3 regions of the Bacillus sp. MUM 13 genome follow, and region 1 is predicted to be linked to each of the others. Evidence: riboswitches for the same ligand, from Rfam matches in the RefSeq annotation. Region 1 holds a riboswitch; each other region holds the start of a gene.
What was found. Region 1 has a riboswitch for cyclic di-GMP ahead of BIV59_RS22830 (anti-repressor SinI family protein). Riboswitches for the same ligand answer to the same signal wherever they lie in the genome.

Region 1 (5,580 bases):
TGATCTGGAGCCAGTGCTTTCTGCCAATGTAGTAGATAAATATAACGGATTCACGATTCCATATGCGGGATATTTCATGAATTACGCTTCATCGAAAACAGGTTCAGCACTGCTGATGATCATTCCGGGCTTGCTGCTTCTGGCTTATGCAGCAGTTTCCATCTTAAAAGCCTTAAAGGAAATTGACCCTAAGAAAAACGAGGATAAAACAAAAACAGCTTAAAAAGGTTGCATTTCCTGCAGCAATGCAGGAATCAATATAAATTACATACCCACTAGGGTCAGGGAGGAAGAAAGAAATGAGTCTTAAGAAAAAATTAGGTTTAGGAATGGGTGCAGCTGCACTAGGTTTATCATTAGTCGGCGGAGGAACGTTTGCATACTTTAGTGATTCTGAAACAACAAACAATACATTTGCTGCAGGAACTTTAGATCTAAATGTTGATCCTGATATCATCGTCAACGTGAACAACATTAAGCCTGGAGACAAGATAAACCGTACATTTAAACTCCAAAACAATGGTTCTTTAGATATCTCAAAAGTGTTGTTAACAACTACTTATGAAGTTACAGATGCACAAGGTAAAAAGAATGATGATGATTTTGGAAAGCATATCAGGGTAAATTTCCTGAAGAATGAAGATAAATCGGGAATTCTTAATCCTAACAATGTGATTGTCAGTAAAACATTATTTGAATTAAAAAGCATGACTCCTGACCAAGTGAAAAATTTAAGTTTATTTGAATTGCTGGGTAAAGAGAGGAGCGGACTACAAGCTCATACTGAGGACAACTTATATGTACAATTTGAATTTGTCGATAACGATGCAGACCAAAATCAATTCCAGGGAGATTCTATCAGCCTTCACTGGAAATTCGATGCTCAACAAACCAAGGGTGAATCAAAATAATGAAATAGCTAAATAAAGGCGGGAATTCCATTCCCGCCTTTATTTAAATTAATTGTGATGCTGTTTTTAAACTACATGGTGATTGCGGGGTAATGCCGTGCATAAAAAAAGGCTATTGGCAAAGCCGGTTTTGATTATTGCTGCATTATTGGTGATTTACAGCTTTATCTATCCAAGTGTCTCTGAAGCATCGGAGCAGGAAATTGATATTGAAACAAACCCAGATCAGTTTTTATTTAAGGTAGGAAACTTAAAGCCAGGTGACTGGATGCCTCGTGAAATTACGATTCGCAACGCGGGCAAAAGGGATTTTAATTATTATTCTTTTGTTGAAAAAAAGCATTCGGAAAAAGAGTTATTTGTAAACCTGACATTATCCGTTCAAGACAAGAATAATCATTTCTTATACAAAGGGAAGTTAGCTGATTTTAAGGGATTTCCTCCCCGCTTCTTAAAGAGCGGCAGATCAGAAACTCTGCAATATACCGTTAAGATGCCAGAGGAGCTTGGGAATGAGTTCCAGGGTTCTGCGGCAGCAGCTCTATTTAAATTTTATGCCCAAGAGCCGGATTCTGCTGTAACACCTCCTTCAGGAAATGCCGGCGGCACTTCTCCTGATCATCATGGCAGCATGCCTGGACAGCAGCAAAACATGGATACAAAGCATGCTGACCATAACCAAACGGGAGAAAAGCTTCCTGATACAGCAACTGATACTTATAACATTCTGCTGGCTGGAGTATTTTTGACTCTTTCAGGCGGCACATTGCTTATTTTGCAGAAAAGAAAAAAACGAGAACGGCATTAAACAATAGAGGAGTTGTCAGTATGTACCGGAAAAATTGTTATAAATGCCACAGGCCTTCTTTTAGCAGTGCGGGTGATGGCCAATGGCTATGTCCTGTATGCGGGGCTGACTTAACGGATCAAAAGCTATTTCAGGCTGTTTCAATAGAAAATAGCCAGCAGAAATATGAATCTGTTAAAAAAAGCTACTCGCCAGGAAAGAAATAAAGAAAAAACTATATGGTTCGACATGAAGTGCAGCTGCCTCTGCCGTTAGCACATTTCCATCTTGCTAAAAAATGCGAATTGTTAAAATTTAGTATAAAATGTAAATAAATAGTTGGAAAATTCCTAAAATAATCGACAAGAAACAGCATAGGTTAACCTGCTTAACTATTATAATAAGAAAACTAGCTGATTTTTTTATGAATGCAGAAAAAGGCAAACCTATTGAAAGATAGGGACGCAAAGTCACGGGTCTAAGGGTGGAATAATGCTATGGCGGCCGGTCTGCCTGAAATACAAAGGTATTTTGGGAGGTTAATGATGGGAAAGACTGTATTGGATCTAGAGTGGGTTGAATTAATTAAGGAAGCTAAATTAATTGGAATTAACAAGGACGATATCAGGCAATTTCTCTTATCAAAGCAATCATTATTCAATCAGGGCGGACCAGAGACTTGTGAAAATACATATACGGAAAGCTGATGTAATTTGAAAGCCCTTAAACAAACGGCAATCTGGCCGGTTGTTTAAGGGCTTTGTCTTGGCGAATTTTCATACTTAATTTGCTTTTAGTTCCTGCTTATGATCACTATTCATCTTCTTTTTTCAATCTCCACTTGTTGAATTCGATAAACTCACGGAACTGGTCTTTGGTCACTCCAGAATCCATGGCTTCCTGAATGATATTCAGCCAGTCGGCATCCAGGTTTTCGGTGTCAGGCTCATCATGCAAAAGTGAATCTACCGGCACCCCCAGCACAGCAGATATTTTTTCAAGAAATTGAATGGAGGGGTTTGTTTGCAGGTTTCTTTCGAGTGAGCTTAAATATGATTTAGCTACTCCAGCTTTGTCAGCGAGCTCTGTCATGGACATTTTTCTTTTTTCTCTTAAATTTTTCACGCGGATTCCGATCATGTCACCACATCCTGAAACTTTTTCTTTATTTATCATATATATGTTATTTAATCTAGTCTATTTACATTTTACCAGCACTTATGCTATATAATCCATCTTTTCTTCAAATACAGTAAGTTGTACCTGCCATATAGAAATGGTAATATAAATTGTGGGCTTATTAGGCAGTTTTTTTGCAAAGCAGCCTATAAGAACGGCTGTTAAGAAACATGCCCATCTTCTATTTAAAATCAAAAATGGCCTGGCTTTGCTGCCAGGACAGTTGAAATAACAAATCTATCATTAAGTCAGCAAGTATTATTGATTCTATCGATAAAGAGGAGCGTTAATGAATGCTTAATATATTAAATAAAGTATTTGATCCAAATAAACGTGATGTAAAGAGGCTTCAGCGGATTGCTGATCAAATCGAGGGCCTTGCACAGGAAACGGCTGCTCTCTCTGACAGCGAGCTTAAAGCGAAGACGGAAGAATTCAAGCAGCGCTACCAAAACGGTGAAACGGTGGATGATTTGCTTGTTGAGGCATTTGCTGTTGTGCGTGAAGGAGCCAAGCGAGCACTCGGGCTTTATCCTTTCCATGTGCAGCTGATGGGGGGGATTTCCCTTCATGACGGAAATATTTCTGAGATGAAAACCGGTGAAGGTAAAACCCTTACCTCCACATTGCCGGTATATCTGAATGCAATCACAGGTAAAGGCGTTCACGTGGTTACGGTCAATGAATACCTGGCCAGCCGTGATGCTGCCGAAATGGGCAAGCTTTATGAATTCCTTGGCTTGACTGTCGGCTTGAACCTAAATGGCTTATCACAGGAAGAAAAGCAGGAAGCATACCAGGCAGACATCACCTACAGCACAAATAATGAGCTTGGCTTTGATTATCTTCGCGATAACATGGTGCTATATAAAGAGCAAATGGTTCAGCGCCCGCTTCATTTTGCAGTCATCGATGAAGTTGACTCCATCCTGATTGATGAAGCGCGTACACCGCTCATCATTTCGGGTTCAGCACAAAAATCAACAGCCCTGTATATCCAGGCGAACGCTTTTGTGAGAACGCTGGTAAAGGATACTCATTATACGTATGATGAAAAAACAAAAGGTGTCCAGCTTACGGAAGAAGGAATCAACCGCGCTGAGTCAGCATTCAATATTGATAACCTGTTCGATATCAATCATATTACCCTGAACCATCATATTAACCAGGCATTGAAGGCCCATGTAACCATGCACCTTGATGTCGACTATGTGGTGCAGGAAGGCGAAATTGTCATTGTTGACCAATTTACCGGCCGTTTAATGAAGGGCCGCCGCTACAGTGAAGGGCTGCACCAGGCTATTGAAGCAAAAGAAGGCCTGGAAATCCAGAACGAAAGCATGACTCTTGCGACAATAACATTCCAAAACTACTTCCGTATGTATGAAAAGCTTTCCGGAATGACTGGTACAGCTAAAACGGAAGAAGAGGAATTCCGCAATATCTACAATATGAACGTCATTGTCATCCCTACAAACCGTGAAATTGTCCGTGATGACCGTGCAGATCTGATTTATGCTTCCATGGACGGCAAGTTCCGGGCGGTTGTTGAGGATATTGCTGTGCGCCATCAAAAAGGGCAGCCGATACTTGTCGGTACAGTTGCTATTGAAACATCAGAAATCATTTCAAATTACTTGACTAAAAAAGGCATCCGCCACGATGTGCTGAATGCGAAGAATCATGAACGTGAAGCGGAAATTATTGCGAATGCCGGCGAGCAGGGTGCAGTTACGATTGCTACAAACATGGCAGGACGCGGTACTGACATCAAGCTTGGTGAAGGCGTGAAGGAATTGGGCGGCCTTGCAGTCATTGGTACGGAACGCCATGAAAGCAGGCGCATCGATAACCAGCTTCGCGGACGTTCAGGACGCCAGGGAGATCCGGGTGTGACTCAATTTTATCTATCAATGGAAGACGAATTGATGCGCAGGTTTGGATCTGACAATATGAAAAATATGATGACACGCCTTGGCATGGACGATACCCAGCCGATACAGAGCAAAATGGTATCAAGAGCTGTTGAGTCGGCGCAAAAACGTGTTGAGGGAAATAACTTTGATGCCCGTAAGCAGCTGCTTCAATATGATGACGTGCTTCGCCAGCAGCGTGAAATCATCTACAGACAGCGTTTTGATGTCCTTGACAGCGAAAATCTCCGCAGCATTGCAGAAAACATGATCAGCTCTTCTATCCATAGGGCGGTTGCCGCATTCGGCACGTTCGGCGAAGAAGAAGAATCATTGAATACTGCTGGAATCGTTGATTACGTGAACGCAAATCTTCTAAGTGAAGGCGACATTACAGAGGAAGATCTGAAAGGCAAGGATACAGAAGAAATTTCCGAGTGGCTTTTTGAACAAGTGAAAGAGCGCTATGATGAAAAAGAAGAGCTGCTTTCTTCTGAGCAAATGCGCGAGTTCGAGAAGGTTATCGTGCTTCGGGCTGTTGACAGCAAATGGATGGACCATATCGATGCGATGGAACAGCTCCGCCAGGGAATCCATCTTCGTGCATATGGCCAGATCGATCCATTGCGTGAGTACCAGCAGGAAGGCTTCGCAATGTTCGAAGAAATGATTGCGTCCATTGAGGATGAAGTGACTCAATACATTATGAAAGCTGAAATCCAGAATAACCTGGAGCGCCAGGAAGTGATCAAAGGACATGCCGTGAATCCGAAGGAAGATGGAGAAACGG
Region 2 (5,580 bases), on a different contig from region 1:
CGTAACGGAAGAGGAAATTAGGCTGTTTGACAGCATTGAAAATAAACGGGTACTGGATATTGGGTGCGGAAGCGGGCATTCATTGAAATATATGGCAGATCATCAGGCACGGGAGCTGTGGGGATTAGATTTATCTTCAGCACAAATCAAAACGGCACAAGAGGTTCTTCAAGACACTGATGCCAGGCTCTTTTGTGCTGCGATGGAGGATTCTATTGGTCTTCCGAATGAGTATTTTGATATTATTTATTCGATTTATGCACTCGGCTGGACCACAGATTTAGCAAAGACTCTTTCTGCCATTTATTCTTATCTTAAGGAAGGAGGCAGTTTTATTTTTAGCTGGGAGCATCCTTTTTACACGAATCTGCTGGCAGAGGACGGAATAGTAAAGCTGCAGGGATCCTATCAGGAGGAAGAGGTTTATTCATACAGCTCATTTAAAGGCGGGAATCTGCCTGTATACTTATATAAAAGAAAACTAAGCACCTATATAAATGAATTAGTTAAGGCTGGTTTTACAATTGAAAGATTGGTAGAGGGGGAAACAGCCTCCAAATACCATAATCAGCAGGAGGATTTCTCAAAAAGGCACTATTCGTTATATAAAGCGAGAATGGTTCCAACGACGTTTATAATAAAGGCAAGGAAATAAAGGAATGGATTATTACTTGCCATTTTGGCAGCAGTAAATATGATGTAATTGCCAAATGTTCAAGGATAGAATCCTGCCTTTATGAAAAAGGAGACTATTAAATTGAGAATATTATTGTCCTGGAGCGGCGGAAAAGATGCATGTTTAAGTTTTGGCAAGCTGAGAAAAGAAGGTCATGAGGTAGTATGTTTATTAACGACTGCATCCCGGGAAATCGGCAGGACCTTTGGCCATGGTGAAAAACGGGATATGATTAGGGCGCAATCAGAAGTCCTGGATACTCCCATCCATTTTATTGAGGTGGATATGGATACATACACGGATTGTTTTATTAGGGATGTTCTGATCCTTAAAGAAAAGTACAGAGCAGACGCGATTGCATTTGGAGATTTATATTTACAGGAGCATCGTGACTGGGGCGAGGATGTTGCCGCAAAAACCGGACTTGAGGCTTTGTATCCACTTTGGATGGAGAAGAAGGATGCACTTGAAAATCTTCATCGCTTCATAGAATCAGGTTATCGGGCAATGGTCATCCGTACGATTAAAGATGAAAAATTGGAAAAGTGGCTGGGAAGAACCATAGACTGGGAGTTTGCAAAGGAAATAGCAAACATGGATATTTGCCCAATGGGAGAAGCGGGAGAATATCACACATTTGTTTATGACGGGCCTTTGTTCAGCAAAAAAATTGAATTGAATCAAAGAGAAATAGCCGAATACGAAACAACAAAACGTGTGGAGTTCGAATCCTTTTCATTGGCTGAAAAACAAAAGGGGAAATGAAATGTGGGGGATGTATTAAGGGAAAAACCGATTGATGCCGCCAAGAAATTTGTTGCTTCATATTTTGGAGGCTGCCAGGGTGCCATTCTTGCCGGCAGTGTAGTCCGCGGAGAAGAGACTCGTACCTCTGATTTAGATATTGTGATCATTGATCAAGCTGTCCCATCTTCTTACAGAGAATCTATATTTGAAAATGGATGGCCTATTGAAGTGTTTGTGCACAATTTAACATCCTATCAGCAGTATGTTAAAAGCGATTGCGAAAGGGCAAAGCCATGCTTGCCAAAAATGGTTTCAGAAGGAATCGTCCTGAAAGATGAGGGATTCGTTTCTTCAATGAAAAAAGAGGCTGAGGAGATTTTAGCACAAGGGCCGAAGCGCTGGGGCAAAGAAACTATTGATGTAAAAAGGTACTTTATTACCGATGTATTGGATGATTTCATTGGTGCAGATGACCGGGGAGAAGCGATTTTTTCAGCGAATACTTTGGCAGGCCTTCTTCATGAGTTTGTGCTGAGAACAAACGGCAAATGGACCGGATCTTCTAAGTGGATTGTCCGGTCATTAAAACAATTTGATGCTCAATTTGCGAAAACCTTTGTTGATGCTTTCGGTGCGTTTTATCAATACAATGAAAAAAATAGGGTACTCATTCTAACTGAGAATGTCTTAAAACCACATGGAGGACGGCTGTTCGAGGGGTTTTCATCAGGAAAAACAAATCAGTGATGCAATGCTTCCCTTGTGAATAATTATTAGAAAATTGGGATATTGTCCACACAAAATGGAGAACGGGATAATATACTAATGATGAAATGATTATGGAAGGAGCAGTGACGATGGGAAGAATTAAAAGAACAGAGCAATTGCGTGAGTATTTACGGAAAAATTTACGTGAGCAGATTAAACAACAAACAGCAGAAAAAAGTGCTGCCCAGGGTGCAGAAAAAGAAAATGGGGAGCAAAAAGAAAATTAAAGATTCCGCACTCCGGGATACACACTATCGGCCAGTTAATCAAACTGGCCGTCATTTATGCGCTGATATCAATACCCTTGCTGTACAAGCCATCTTATGATCGTCAATGAATTCATTCGAGGTTATTTTTTTGCTTAAAAAAGTCAGTAAGGTTCTTTATGGCAGTTGTGGGAAATTTATATAAATATTGAAATGAGAGTTAATATTTATGGTTTGTTTCCGATATAAGTATTTGTACATGAGGGAATAGGGCTGTTTAAAAAATCTATAGATCGTTAGCCAAAGGCAAACTCATTGAAAGATGGGGACGCAAAGCCGCGGATCTAAGGCAGGTTAGACTGCTAAGACAGCCGGGCTGCCGTACATTTTAGTTTTTAATTTGTACCGCACCGTAAACAGGTGTGTTTTTTTATGGCTAAAGATAGCCAGGAACCTCAAATTTTAAAAAAGGAGAAAACTTATGATTAAAAAGCTTTCACTGCGGAACAAGATTTTAATTATTGTCTTTATTACTGTGCTGATCTTAACAGGCATACTTTCTGGCACTAGTATTTACAGTTTAAAGCAACAGATGCAGGAGGATTTACAGCATGAACTGAGCAGTGTCGGCCTGCTTACAGAGAAGAACTTGAATCCTGAACAGATTCATCAGCTTCTTAGTGTTTCAAGTAAGGATGACTTTGTGTTCAAGAATGTTCAAAAACAGCTTGATTCCATAAAAAAAGAACAGGGCATCATGAGCTGGAGCTATATTTGGAAACCGGAACAGGGCGGATTTGCTCCGATTGGATATACGAGTGACTTAAATGAAATTTATAAGCCGGGCCAATTATTCAAGGATATTGCCCCCATCCATTTGAAAACAGCGAAACTGGCAATTTCATCAGGGAAGCCTCAGGTTACGGATATTTTTAAGGACAGCTTCGGCACTTGGAGAACAGTATTTACACCTGTTACCTATAACGGTGAAATAATTGCTGTATTGGGAATTGACTATTCGGCAGAGTACATAAACAAGTCTTTAAATTCCTCTACATTAAATCAGATCCTCATCTCCCTTGCCGGGCTGATTGTCATGATGTCACTGCTCTATTTTGTCATAAACAGGCTCCTTAGGCCTTTGAAAAAAATGGTTGGCATTGCAGACAGCATCGCAAAAGGAGATTTGACGGTGGATATCAATATGGCCGCAGCATCCAAGGATGAAGTGGGCAGGCTATCAGGATCCATCGGTGAGATGGTGAAAAACTTAAATGGGCTGATTACCAATATTCATGACACGTCGAGCTACCTTGCAGCCTCTGCAGAAGAGCTTTCAGCAAACGCATCAGAAACGTATGAATATTCAATGAAGGTATCAGATGATGTGGCGAAGGTCGCAAAGGGCAATGAAATTACATTAAGGACGACCGAAGAAAGTGCAGCTGCTATTGAAGAAACTGCCTACGGAATTCAGAAAATTGCCGGATCATCCTTTATAGTTTCAGAGTCTTCTACGCTTACTTCACGTGAAGCGAAGGATGGAAACTATATCATTCAGCGATTAATTCAGCAGATGAGCCTGATCAATACCTCTGTGAATCAAATTGGCAGTGCGATAATCAAGCTAAATGACAATACAACAAAAATAGATGATTTTGTCCGGATTATATCTGACATTGCCAATCAAACCAATTTATTAGCCCTGAATGCTGCCATTGAAGCTGCCCGTGCCGGAGAACATGGCAAGGGTTTTGCGGTAGTTGCTGACGAAGTAAGAAAACTGGCGGAGCAATCTGCAAGTTCAGCCACTCAAATTACGGAGCTAATCAGGGATATTCAGCAGGATTCTGCTTCCTCCATTTCTGTTATGGAAGAAGGAGAAGAAAATGTTGAAGCAGGTTTGAAGCTTACAAATGAAGCTGGTGAAGTATTCAAGCGAATCTTGGAATCTGCAGAAGAGGTGGCCATGCAGATTCATGAGGTATCTGCAGCCTCTGAACAGATTTCTGCTTCATCAGAAGAAGTTGCAGCATCGGTAAATGAAATGAAAGCTACTGCTCAAAGCACATCGGAATTCTCGGGGCGTGTCTCTGACGCTACTTATGAACAGCTTTCTTCTATGGAAGAAATCAAAGCAACCTCAAATTCTCTGGGAAAGACAGCCGAAGAGCTTCAAGAGCTCGTCGGTAAATTTAAGATTTAAGGAAGGGGAAAATTTTCATGAAATTTCAGGGGAAAAATGTATTGGTTACAGGCTCCAGCAAAGGCATTGGAAGAGCTATTGCCCTTGGGTTCGCTAGTGAGGGAGCCAATATCGTGATTAATTATACGGGTAATCATGAAGAGGCTGAAGAGGTGAAAGCGGCAGCCGAAAAACATGGCGTGAAGGCCCTGGCCTATTTTGCGGATGTTTCAGATTCCACGCAGGTAGAAAGCATGTTCACATATATGGATGAACATCTTGGCAGCATTGATATTCTAGTGAACAATGCCGGGTTTGCACAATCCTCCCTTATTACTGACCTAAGTGATGAACAATGGGATCGGATGATAAAGGTTCATTTATATGGCACTTTTTACAATGCAAGAGCTGCTGCAAAAAGGATGAAGGAAAAAGGACGGGGAAGGATCATTAATATATCCTCTGACCTGGGGAGCCTGGGATGTGAGGAGTTCACACATTACTCTGCTGCAAAAGGCGGGATCAATGCCTTTACAAAAGCGCTTGCCAGAGAGCTTGCACCGGACATCTTAGTCAATGCAGTGGCACCAAGCGGAACTTTGACAGATATTCTTAAAGCATTTGGCGAGAATTATATTGAAGAGGAGTCTGCCAAATATCCGCTGAAAAGACTTGCAGCTCCTGAAGAAATTGCCAAAAGTGTGTTATTCCTTGCTTCAGATTCTGCCAGTTTTTATGCAGGGCAGATTTTAAGCCCCAATGGCGGAGTTGTCATGAACGGATAAAGTGAACGGCTGTTTTTTGTAAACTTTGCTGCTATGAAACAAGGCGGCTGATTTCTGCTCAAGGGTGCTCGCTTCCGCATGGCGGGCCGTGAGCCTCCTCAGCTGACTCTTAAGTTTCAAAGGGGTTTCTTGATGTACGTTAAAGCAAGGCCAGATTGTAAGAATATGTGCAGGTGCCAGGTGACACCAGTACACTATTTTAGTATGGAGGAT
Region 3 (5,580 bases), on a different contig from region 1:
AGGTCACTTCCTTCGATGTATGTGCGGGTTAATGTAGGGTATGCTTTTTGTACAGTTTTGGGAACATGCGGATTATATTGACATATATTAAACGTAGTTATAAAATATTTGCTATATAACAAACAAATTTATTTTTTGTTTATTTAATCTTAAAGAAGGTGATATCTTGGAATTATCCGATTTATTTTGGAATGCTTCGCTGCAAGAGCTTAAGCAGGGGTATATCCCAAAAAATGGTTCGTATATTTGCCTGTTATGCGGCGAAAGGACTGAAAACGGAGTCATATATCAGCACGAAAGCATTTTTTATGAAGCACAAAGATATATACGTGTTCATATCGAGATGGAACATGGTTCGGTTTTCAATTATTTAATACATCTTGATAAGAAGCTGACAGGGCTGACCGATCACCAAAATCATTTGCTCGGCCTTTTTTATCAGGGGAAAAATGATAAAGATATTCAGCAAGAAGCAGGCATTGGAAGTACATCGACAATCCGGCATCACCGCTTTGCCTTAAAGGAAAAGGAACGCCAGGCAAAAATATTTCTGGCCATGATGGAATTGCTGAAAGAAAAAGACCAGCATGCCCCTGCTTTTGTCTCCCCCCACAAAACGGCGAAAATGATTGATAGCAGGTACGATATTACACAGGAAGAACAAGCTGATATTATCCGCAAATTCTTTCCTGATGGAACGGACAGGAGATTAAAAAGGTTCCCTTCCAAAGAAAAGCAGCGTTTAGCCGTTTTACGGGAAATCGCGAACAGGCTCCAAGCGGAAAAGGTATATGATGAAAGGAATTTAAATCAGATTCTCAAGGAAATGTATGATGATTATGCAACAATCAGAAGATACCTGATTGAATATGGATTTATTGACCGCCATCCTGATGGAAGCGAGTATTGGCTGAAAAAGTAGACTTCCGGATGGGGCTTACCTTTTACTGGGAGTTCCCTCTCTCGAAACATTAAACCCCGGTTATACTTCCGGTCGATGCCGGTTAAGCAAGAGTACAGGAGGAAAAAGTATGGACCGCAAAAAGGAACTGAAACAGCAGTATAAAGAAATAACCATTGAAGCCGGTGTATACCAAATTAAGAATACAGGAAACCAGAAAATTTTCGTGGGCAGCACCCGCAATTTAAAAACTCTTAATGGTGTTTTATTCAGTCTCGAAAATGGCGTGAATTTCAATAAAAAACTGCAGGCAGAATGGAAGGAATTCGGCAGGAATGCCTTCACAATTGAGGTGCTGGAGGTATTGAAAAAGAAAGACGTCCCTTATTATAACGAGAAGGAAGCACTGGGTGATCTTGAGAAGAAATGGCTGGAAGAGCTGCAGCCATTCGGTGAACGGGGATACAACTAACATATAATAATGAGTATATGAAATACGCCGTACACTGCAGATTTAAGTTTCAATGCTAAAGTGAAATATTTAAAAGGCGCCTGGCCAAGGGCCGGCGCCTTTTTAAATCATGATTTAAATGTTCATGTTCCAGCGTTCTTGTTCTGTTTTCTTCAGCTGTTTTTCCGTTTCCCCGGGATAGACGGTACGGAATTTATGTTCATCAGCCGGAATGATTTCAATCATTTTTTTAATCATATCTTCTGGATCAAATTGATTCTTCAGCTGCTCATCTTGTTTTTTCATATCTTCTTTGTTTGTAAAGTTTTTTTCTTCATCATACCATTTATATTTTTCCTCTGCGCTTCGATCATTAAAACCAGTATTGAATGCTCCTGGATTAATTGTAGCCACTTTCACCCCAAACCCTTCAAGCTCTGCCTTTAAGGTCTGGGCAATACCTTCAATCGCATGCTTTGTGGCTGTGTAAGGCCCAACATATGGTGTTGCAGAAATGCCTGCCATCGAGCTCATGAAGATGATTTTTCCGTTTCCTTTCTTCACAAGCTTTCTTGCAGCTATCTGTACTGTTTCAAGCGTCCCAAAAACATTCACTTCGAAAAGTGCACGAAATCTGTCCATTGGCACCTCTCCAAGAGGTCCTCCTTCATTGATCGCAGCATTCGCTACAAAGACGTCAAAATCATAGTTTTCAATCTGCTCTAGATCCCGCGGATTGGTAATATCAAGTTTAAAAACATCCATGTCCAGGCCCTTTTCCTCTGCTTCCCTGAGGAGATCCGTTTTCTGGGAAGTCAATTCTGTAGTGGCAATTACATGATGCCCCTCACTGGCAAGTCCCAGCGCAGCCCCTCTTCCAAGCCCTGTACCTGCACCAGTAATGAAAATTGTTTTAACCATCTGGCATTCCTCCTGTTGAAATCATCTACCAGATTCTTTTTTCCCTTTAGGCAGCAGCATAAACCTTTAAAACCTAGTGGTCCCCTTTTGTTCTGGGTATTACAGGTGAATTTTATTACACTATTGATAGATCCCGAAAAATGAAAAACACCCGGTTTCTCAACCTGAGTGTTCAGTGATTATTTAAATGATACCGCGAACATATTCTTCCTGCTTACTTGGACCAAAAGCGCTTAAAATGCTTGAAGAATGGTAACTAAATTCAGACTACACAACTTTTGAAATTTCAGCTAAACGGCGAAATTTAGTTTCACTTTTTTGCAATGCTTCTTCCTTGCATTTTCTGCATGTAATATCGTGATACATCATCAAAAATGAGAGATTTCCCTCATTCATAATGGTAATACCAGTCACCTCAATATCAATAATTGATCCATCCGGACGTTTAATTTTTTCTTCAGTCGGCGGAATTGCAATACCTATCTTGTTCATTTCATGAATTCTCTTTTCAATCAACGCGGCAGAATCAGGATGAAAATATTCCATAATGGACTTTCCGGCCAGCTCTTCAAAGGATGCGGCCCCTAATAATTTTGTGCAAGCCGGGTTGGCATATTGAATGATTCCCTGCTGGTACACTATGATTGGTTCTGGGTTTAACTCGACAAATCTTTTATACTTATCTTCGTGCATTTTTCTTTCCGTTATATCCGCACACGACCCTATAACCTCAATAACTTGGCCATCCTTCCAGATAGGGCGCAACGAGGCAATATACCAAATCCCATTGATATGCCCTTCGTATGTGAGGTTATTTTCTCCTCTCCAGGCTCTTTCATAATAAGTATGCTTAATGACAGCTTCTTCGTATAAAAGAAAATCAAAAACCTCTTTTCCAATGATTTGTTCCGGCAATATCTTTGCATGTGATAGTAATTCACCTGCACACAGGGTGTAAATGTATCGATTATCCCTCTTAATAAATTTAAAAATCAGCCCCTGCTGCTGGTTTACAGTATCCTGCAGATCTTGGCGGGATTTCTCCAATTCTGTCTCCAGCCATCTTTGCCGGCATATTTCATGAGTATTTCCGGCGATTTGAATCATTTTTTCAATTTTAGATATGTTTGCCGCAAATTCCTTTGGGGGCAACGGCTTGCTGAAAAAGTATCCTTGTCCCATATCGCAAAGATTGCTCTGAAGAAATGCCAGCTGCTCCTTTGTTTCCACCCCTTCAGCCACTACTTCCAAGTCAAGCTGATGGGACATCGCAATTATTGCTTTTACGATTGTTGCATCCTTGGGTTCTTCTGTACAGCTGCGGACAAAGCTTTGATCAATCTTAATTTTATCTATAGGAAATTCTTTTAAATAAGAAAGAGAACTATAGCCTGTTCCGAAGTCATCTAAACTGATCTTCACACCGGACTGTTTTAAATCTCTTAATACAGGGAGAGCAGCAGTTACATTCATTGTCATACTTTCAGTAATTTCAATCTCTAAAAACTCAGGAGCTAGTCCAGTTTCTTTGATAATAACAGTAATCGTCTCCACCAGGTTTGCCTGGGCAAATTGAAGCGCAGACAAATTCACCGAAATGACCATGGAAGGATAGCCCTTTTCCTGCCACTCCTTCATTTGCCTGCACGCTGTACGGATTACCCATTTCCCAATTTCAACAATTAATCCTGTTTCTTCTGCCAGAGGAATGAATTCTAAAGGCGAAACAATGCCTCTTATGGGACATGCCCAGCGGATAAGTGCCTCCGCACCTGTAATTTTCCCGGAAAACAAGTTAACTTTAGGCTGATAGTAAAGAAGAAATTCTTCGTTTTCCAATGCCCTTCGTAAATCATCTTCTGTAAAGTCATAAATATGTTCCATGATATATCATTCCACCCCCAATATAGTGAACTACTTTTTATTCACTGGTCATTTTGTATTTTTTTATTCTATCCGCACATATATGAAGGTTTTCTTCTTTGTTTATGCTCCTCTATCCATTGCTCTGCAGCCAATAACTACTATCTGGATGCTATTGCAGCATCTTTCATTATGGAAAATTATGCTGTGAACCATACTTCATTCGCTATATTCTGTACTCAAAGTTGTTCCCTATAGATCTCTGTATTTACCCGCTGCTTTCCAAAAGGCTTTCGCTGATTTTAAAAATATCGTCTAACTCCTGTAACCTATGCTTTTTTGCACACAAAAAAGAGACCTATCACTCGACCGATAAATCTCACGTTTACTGCTTACCGGCAACTGGCTGACATAGCTTTTACGCCTTAGTCCCTCTAGCTTTGCGTCTCCATTTTTCAATGAATTTGCCTTTTTTAATTCAATTAGGAAAATATACTCATTACTATTATAGTAGATATTTATTCCATTTCAAGAAATAATGGTTAAAAAGTAACCCCTGCGTTATTAATCATGCAAATTTCCTGATAATGACACTTATACACCGAAATCAGTAGTATGCATCTATTTAAGAACTCACCTCTAACAAAATCACCTGTACATATAGAAAATAATTTGTCAAAGCTCCGAAGTTTGTCAACTTTATGAAGTTTAATTTTTCATTTCACAAAATTGTATAATTGCCTGCGCAAACTCACCAGGAGTTTCAATAAATGGGTGATGTCCGCTATCCAATACACAATTAATACCTTCCCTAAAGTTAAAAGAGAGATGGTGTTCTGGTCCTATAGCATCATCGTATAGCCCGGATAAAATTAAAGCGGGCTTTTTAATCTCCTTCGTAAGCAAAGTAAAGTCTTTAAAATATTCCTCCTCCGATAATATATATTGCTGAAAATATGGGTGAGGCATTAATTCTTTATCAATTTCATCTATTATTGTTTTATTTTTTATGTTTTTATATTGAAGAGAAAAGTAAATATCCCGTTTTAATAATTCACTTTGAATGCCATAGAACGTACTCATAAGATCATTACCTTCCACTTCCATTTGTTCTATGTCTAAAATTTTTGAACCCTTTTTTATTTGATGGCGAAAGGATGCCTCCATGTTTAGGGTTACATTTGATAATATTAATCCTTTTGTATATTGACTAAAATAATAAGCGTAGTTTACAGCGAGAATCCCCCCGAATGAATGACCCATTAAGTAACATTCATCAATATTTAATTTCAATCTGACAGTATCAATGTCCTTCAGTAATCTTTTCAAAGAATAATTTTTCGTATTAGATGAAGATCGCCCGCACCCTCTTTGATCCATATAAATCATTTCCATGTGATCTTCTAAAAGACTCCCTGCTGTTTCACTAAACGATTTACTCCAA

Region 2: it holds a riboswitch for cyclic di-GMP, as region 1 does, so the genes downstream of both, BIV59_RS24485 (HAMP domain-containing protein) here and BIV59_RS22830 (anti-repressor SinI family protein) in region 1, are expected to answer to the same signal.
Region 3: it holds a riboswitch for cyclic di-GMP, as region 1 does, so the genes downstream of both, BIV59_RS11320 (EAL domain-containing protein) here and BIV59_RS22830 (anti-repressor SinI family protein) in region 1, are expected to answer to the same signal.

Annotation. Positions count from the first base shown of each region.
Region 1 is NZ_MLYQ01000040.1:46,414-51,993, reverse strand. It holds gene sipW (signal peptidase I SipW) at 1-223, shown strand, start outside; gene BIV59_RS12150 (TasA family protein) at 300-911, shown strand; gene BIV59_RS12145 (LPXTG cell wall anchor domain-containing protein) at 1,009-1,719, shown strand; gene BIV59_RS12140 (hypothetical protein) at 1,740-1,925, shown strand; cyclic di-GMP riboswitch class I at 2,128-2,215, shown strand; gene BIV59_RS22830 (anti-repressor SinI family protein) at 2,244-2,405, shown strand; gene BIV59_RS12135 (helix-turn-helix domain-containing protein) at 2,512-2,838, opposite strand; gene secA (preprotein translocase subunit SecA) at 3,171-5,580, shown strand, end outside.
Region 2 is NZ_MLYQ01000068.1:8,301-13,880, reverse strand. It holds gene BIV59_RS16160 (class I SAM-dependent methyltransferase) at 1-655, shown strand, start outside; gene BIV59_RS16155 (Dph6-related ATP pyrophosphatase) at 758-1,441, shown strand; gene BIV59_RS16150 (nucleotidyltransferase domain-containing protein) at 1,445-2,170, shown strand; gene BIV59_RS23760 (hypothetical protein) at 2,281-2,418, shown strand; cyclic di-GMP riboswitch class I at 2,693-2,781, shown strand; partial or broken gene BIV59_RS24485 (HAMP domain-containing protein) at 2,879-3,661, shown strand; gene BIV59_RS24480 (methyl-accepting chemotaxis protein) at 3,656-4,603, shown strand; gene BIV59_RS16140 (3-oxoacyl-ACP reductase family protein) at 4,621-5,367, shown strand.
Region 3 is NZ_MLYQ01000038.1:51,164-56,743, forward strand. It holds gene BIV59_RS11305 (DUF2087 domain-containing protein) at 167-922, shown strand; gene BIV59_RS11310 (GIY-YIG nuclease family protein) at 1,032-1,373, shown strand; gene BIV59_RS11315 (SDR family oxidoreductase) at 1,488-2,273, opposite strand; gene BIV59_RS11320 (EAL domain-containing protein) at 2,541-4,157, opposite strand; cyclic di-GMP riboswitch class I at 4,531-4,615, opposite strand; gene BIV59_RS11325 (alpha/beta fold hydrolase) at 4,845-5,580, opposite strand, start outside.